2 regions of the Lysinibacillus sp. RU7 genome follow, and region 2 is predicted to be linked to the other one. Evidence: riboswitches for the same ligand, from Rfam matches in the RefSeq annotation. Region 2 holds a riboswitch; the other holds the start of a gene.

Region 1 (3,186 bases), on a different contig from region 2:
TAGAGCTCTCTTCAGTAGCGACTAATTGCTTTTTCAACCCTTTCCCTACCTCATCGATTGCGGCCCTTACAATATCAGCCTTCTCAGCTGCGTATTCTCCATGTTCCGTCAGGTTCTCACCTTTTTCATTCACATTTTTTGCGAATGAATGAAATTGCGCTGTTACTTGATCTACTGATAATTCCCCCATTCCATTTATAACCTCATGCGTTATATCAGAATGACGTTTAAGCGAAAAATATTGGTAAGCAAAATACAACGATGTACATAATAAAACTATAATAATCCCCAGCATAATCGCTTCCATGAAAAAAAAATCTCCTATTCTACTAATGTATTAACGATGAAATTTTAAAGTTCTTTTACAATGATGTAAATGCCATCTGCTACAGTCGGTGGAATATGGTTTAACCGCTCATTGTTTTCATATTTATGAACAATATAGTTTCCTTCTACGTCTACATATTTTGTCATGCCATGATACTTCTCCATCAAACGCATGGACTTCGGATTTGTCGCTTCTCCTAACACCAATCGTAAGCCTTCTTCTGTTGCTCTTTTGATTAATATATCGCTTAAACTTTGTACAATGTCATGACGATTATGCTCCGCAATGACACCTAATAAAAATAAATGCAATATTTCTCCATCTTCCATATCTTTCCCATAGCGCTTTTTATAATCTTCTAGGAAACGAATATCGATATCCTCTAATACACGCATTACTACATTCATATCAGCAAACGTGCCGTCAAAAATATCCCCTTCAATAATTTCAAGGGCATTTGTATCCCCAACGAGTGCACCTACCACATTTTTCTCTTCATCTAGCGCAACAGCACAGTAGCCTTGGTGAGCATTTGTCTCGATATATTCCTTTGTAAATTGATAAAAATCTTCGTAAGGTAATTCTAAGGCGTACCCAATGATTGGTTCTTGCACCCATTTGCCAGCAACATCTACTCCAATAAATGTGCTTGCGATACACGCTGCTGCTTTTTCAATTAAATCGGACTGGTCCTTTGTAAGGAGTTCATATGTATATAAAGCTTCAATCGTTTGCATGGTAAAATTCCTCTCTAAGATGTCATTATAGTTCATTCAAGACTAACGCATTGCTAATTGCGAAACATTGTCTACTACTTTTCCTGGGAAGTTAACTCCCTCTAAAGCATTTCGCACTTGCACATATGCAATTTTAGAGCGTGGATTGACAATCACAATATCTTTGAAACCTAGTGATGCATAAAACATGAGTGTTTGCCCTAGCTCTGCCGAAATCTTTGAAGGAACAGGTGATTGATAAGTGCCATCTGCAACAAATGTATACGCATGTTTCGGTACTTTTGCCAATGTCTCTTGCAAATCGTTTAAATATTCCTCTACAACTTCCGCTTTAAGAAATCCTTGTATTTGAACATGTAATTCTTTTTTTGCTTCATAAATGGCCATTTTATATTTTGGTTTATCAACGACTATCATCTCTAATCTCCTTTTTATCGTTAGCTATCCTTCCATTGATAGCGTTTGCATGTTTTTATGTGAATGCTACTCAAACGACTACACCAAGATAACATTCCACCCGTCACTACGACTGATTGCACCTATTCCCTAACGTTTTCTAAACAAAAAAAAACTATCCCTTATAATAATTGGGATAGCCAACCAATCACTTATGATCTTGGCAACCCGACTATCATTATCCAGAAGGATGTTAGACTCGCAGCTTTGCGTCCTTATCTTTCGACAAGTTTGCCTTTTTTAATTTAATAAAAAATCATAATAATACCACATTAATATGTTAATAGTATAAATTATTTGTAAATTTTTTTCTATACTAGTACTTTTTCTAATGAATATTAGACTCATTCGAGTAATTTTTTGATAATAATTAGAAATAAGTAAATAATAAGGTAGCATTAGAAGATTATATAAAGAGGTAGTTTCTACTCCCTCCCTGGTGGCAGGGAAAGTAAGAAAGGAGGTATTATGGAATTATTTCACTATTACTCAAATCCTATATTTACCATATTTTAAAAAGAACAATAACAACCATTGTTATAAATAAAGAAATAATCACCTACGGAGGAGTAAATTATCATCAAAGAAATTCATGAAAGGAGGAGCTAATGCACCAAAATGAACAGTCGAATACAATTATTGACGTTACTATATCTACGTGGGAAGAGGTGTTTTACAACAAGTGAAAACACCCCTGTATATCGCAACCCAATAGTGAGCCATTTATTAACTGAGCCAGTAATCCACTTAAACCTCTGTGTATTTTTCAGATACACACCTCAGCTTTATTTGGAGTGGAGGGCATGATACCTTTGTTCGGGCGTTAACTCCTTATTACTACGCCTATTAAGCTTGAATTATACTCGCAGAGGCTCCATGTAAAGCCTACCGGTAAACTTTGCTACCTCGATAATCTTGTCCACCTATATCCACCAGAATGTTCTAATATTTCGATTGCGATATGGCTCACATTTCAATTGCGAAATACAAAAGAAAAAGCTGTTTGAAAATCAATCTCTTTGATCACTTTTGTTATGTTAATGATTTATAATTTCTGGATAGATTATACGCATACGATTTTATGTAAGAATCGTATTTAAGATAAATAAAAAAGCGCCTGCTCATCCCCGACACGCGCTAGAGAATCCCGACAAGTGTGCTTGCCACACGTAGGAGGGAGTCGAACCGTGGCGAGGGGATGGCGCTTTTGCCTAGACGTAGATGCTCTTTTCAACAACCGTTATCCACAATGCGACATTTTATAATTTCCTTAACAAAAAAACGCTCCTTACAATGTGTAAGAAACGTTGATTTCACTGCATTGGCAAGCAGTCTCATGATACCGGTAGTCGGGGTCGAACCGACACTCCAGAGGAACACGATTTTGAGTCGTGCGCGTCTGCCAATTCCGCCATACCGGCATAATTTTATTAGAGCAAAATTGAGATAAAAAAAAACCGGATACCCGATTTCAATAAAATTCTGGAGGCGGCTACCGGATTTGAACCGGTGATAAGGGTGTTGCAGACCCGTGCCTTACCACTTGGCTAAGCCGCCAGAGAATATTGGAGCGGAAGACGGGGTTCGAACCCGCGACCCCCACCTTGGCAAGGTGGTGTTCTACCACTGAACTACTTCCGCGAATGGCTGGGGTACTAGGATTCG
Region 2 (3,186 bases):
CCGTTATATCCAGTGTATCCCCAGTCAGACCATGCATAAGGCCCTTTCGTAAACACCCTTGAAGTAAACTTTGCATTAAAGCGGCGATCGTTTTCTGTATAACCGCTAATTGTTTGGAACTCTTTCCACATGCTTTCCCAGTCATTCATTGTGTCTTCCACTGTTTTGCCAGTTGACTGTAATTCCTGTATACCTTTTAGTGCACCAGCAGCAGTTGTAGAGATTGTATTATTTTCAGAAACAAGCTCCGCTACATTATAGACAACGTTTTTCGGTATGCCATTGGCAAAGTCTTGATCATTTGTACTAATTTTCGCGATATATGCTTCTAACTCTTTTTCAAACGCTGCAGGGTCCGTTTTGCCGTGATAGTAAACAGGGAAGGCTGTACCACCAACTAATCGTACTTTCGGTGCATAAGCTTGCTCATTTGGTAACGCAGGATTTTCTACATATACGACGGCAGGTTTCATATTGTCATAGGAAGGAGCTGTTATCGTATTTAACCCTGGTTTTAATGAATATCTTCTAATCCAGCCGTTTTTATCATCCGCTATTTGTCCTAAAATTAAGTTCGGCATGACGGCATTTTCATTGGCATCTACAAAAACTTGAATCGTCTCACCCGGCACGACATATCGGCCAAATGTATCTAAAGAGAAAGAGGTTCTGGCAATTTGATGCTCTCTTGCTTCTGTACTCGAGTTCCCTCGTTGTGATGCAGTGACGATTGCCTCGTTCGAAACATTGACATTATTGAGTATATCTTTTGCGATATGTAAGTTTACTTGTAACTGTTCCTTTAATGGGTGTGTAGCAGCCTCTGCCTCTAATTGATTGATAACACTTAATGAAGCAAATTCAGGCTTTAATTCATTCATTAAGCCGTTCGTAAATAGGTTGTTTATTTTTTCTGTTAAAAGATCTTCTTTATAAAATTGAAATTCTGCTGCACTTGCCCAGTCTTGATTGGCTTTTTTGAAGGCAAATTTTACGCGCTTAAACTCGGTAGGGGTAAACTGAATTTCTACGATATCACCCGTAGAACCGGTATATTCACCTGAAGAAACGAGTGTAAAATTATCACCTGTGTCTGTCGTAGAACTATAGATTTCAAACTGTTGTGCAAAGCCTTTACCTCTCACACTTTCTTGACGAGCAGCATAGACAATTCGATTTAAAGGAGTCGTTTCGTTAAAATGAATGACGACTTCATTCGTGAATGTAGCACTGTTCGGTTTACCTGTTTCCCAGTGTGTATTCATATCGCCATCGATTGCTTTATCAATCGTAGAGCTATAATATTTTCCACCATTGTTGGTAATCGATTTAATATTCGTGTTCGCCATTTTAAATACGTCATTGTAGGCGTTTAAAAGATCCTTACCATACAAATCAAATTTTTTTACGGAAGCAGTCGCCGTATTAGCTTGGGCTGTTGTCGTGACAATGCTCCTATTCGGGCTTTCACTCGCTAACACATTTATTGGGCCGCCTACTAAATTGAAGGCCAAGGCCGCTACCGATGCCATCTTAACAACTTTCATACATAATTCCTCCTGATGATTTAATTCCTAAGAAGCACATAAAAAAGCTACTCAAAAAAGAGTAGCTTAATTTCACATAAGGGCATCTTTAAAAAACTCCACACAAAAATGCTTCGTTTTTAATCGCGCCTTACTAAACAAAAAGTAGAATGTACTCTTCGGCAACTGGCTGACATAGTTGTATAAACCTTAGTCCCTATAGCTTTGCGTCCCTAAATTTCTTTAGGTTTGCCTATTCAATTTTTCTACTTTAAAGAATAGCATAGTGAGAATTATTTCCAAAGAACAATTAGCACTAAATTTATTACTGCTTATTAGGTTAAATGGGCGAGGAGATTAAGTGAACAAAAAGTGAACTCACTAAATGATAGGTAATAGGGTAGGTAGAGAAGGGGACATACCAGTTCGCCTAAACGTTGAAGAATTGGTATGTCCCCATTCTGTTACTTATAATCAATATTCTTATCGAATAAATACGCCTTCTTTTACTACGACTTCGCCTGCTTTAATGACTGTATTTGTATGGTTCATGCCGTAGAAATATTGCAATTGTTTATAGTTTGGTACATTGAGTAATAAGATATCGGCTTTTTTACCAACTTCTAAAGAGCCAACCTTTTCACCACGATTAATCGCATAGGCGGCGTTAATCGTTGTCGCAACAAGTACTTCTTCCATTGTCATCCCCATATTCATACAAGCTAAATTTTGGATGAATGGTAAAGAAATTGTCGGTGATGAGCCTGGATTGAAATCGGTAGAAATCGCGACAGGTACACCGCGATCAATCATGAGTCGTCCACGTGCAAAAGGGGCACGTAAGAAAAATGCTGTCCCTGGTAATAGTACGGCAATTGTGCCGGCTTTGGCCATCGCTTCAATACCTTCATCAGACGCCACTAATAAGTGCTCTGCAGAAATGGCACCAAGCTCGGCTGCAAGCTCAGCTCCTTCGTACGGTTCGATTTCGTCCGCGTGAATTTTTGGTGTTAGACCGTATTCCTTCCCAGCTAATAAAATTTTTCGAGATTGCTCGGGTGTGAAGACGCCTTTTTCACAGAAAACATCATTAAATTCTGCTAAACCGAGCTCCGCTACTTTTGGTAGCATTTCGTTAATGACTACATCAACAAAATCATCTTCTCGTCCTTTATATTCACTTGGTACAGCATGGGCACCCATGAATGTAGAAATAAGGTCGATTTCGTGTGTTTCTTGTAATTTTTTGACTACTTCCAGCTGCTTTTTTTCTGTTTGCCAATCTAGACCGTAGCCGGATTTCGCTTCAATGGTTGTGACACCGTATGTTAAAAATTGATTTAAAATTTTAGATGATTTTTCATACAACTCATCAAAAGAAGCTTCACGTGTTTTGGTTGTTGTATAGTGAATACCACCGCCTGCATTCATAATCTCCATGTAGGTAGCACCACGTAAACGCATATTTAATTCGTGTTCGCGTGTACCTCCATGGACAAGGTGCGTATGGCAATCGACAAGGCCTGGCATGACGACTTTGCCCGTTGCGTCCACAACGTCTGCCTGTGCCACTTGCTCGGCAAATTGTTTTTTGATTTCAGCGAGAGGACCAATCGCAATAATGCGATCGCCCTCTACTAAAATACTGCCATTTTCAATA

Evidence for each region. A riboswitch is a leader RNA that binds a small molecule or an ion and turns the genes downstream of it on or off. The one in region 2 is predicted to bind cyclic di-GMP.
Region 1: another riboswitch for cyclic di-GMP. It lies ahead of AC3II9_RS19085 (hypothetical protein); the one in region 2 lies ahead of AC3II9_RS03505 (NPCBM/NEW2 domain-containing protein).

The regions. Positions count from the first base shown of each region.
Region 1 covers NZ_JBYQFK010000034.1:55-3,240, reverse strand. Annotated here, with positions in the region: gene AC3II9_RS19095 (methyl-accepting chemotaxis protein) at 1-307, opposite strand, end outside; gene AC3II9_RS19090 (hypothetical protein) at 352-1,065, opposite strand; gene AC3II9_RS19085 (hypothetical protein) at 1,108-1,482, opposite strand; cyclic di-GMP riboswitch class I at 1,681-1,767, opposite strand; tRNA gene AC3II9_RS19080 (tRNA-Leu) at 2,862-2,942, opposite strand; tRNA gene AC3II9_RS19075 (tRNA-Cys) at 3,005-3,078, opposite strand; tRNA gene AC3II9_RS19070 (tRNA-Gly) at 3,088-3,162, opposite strand; tRNA gene AC3II9_RS19065 (tRNA-Gln) at 3,166-3,186, opposite strand, start outside.
Region 2 covers NZ_JBYQFK010000003.1:120,325-123,510, reverse strand. Annotated here, with positions in the region: gene AC3II9_RS03505 (NPCBM/NEW2 domain-containing protein) at 1-1,547, opposite strand, end outside; cyclic di-GMP riboswitch class I at 1,705-1,790, opposite strand; gene hutI (imidazolonepropionase) at 2,010-3,186, opposite strand, start outside.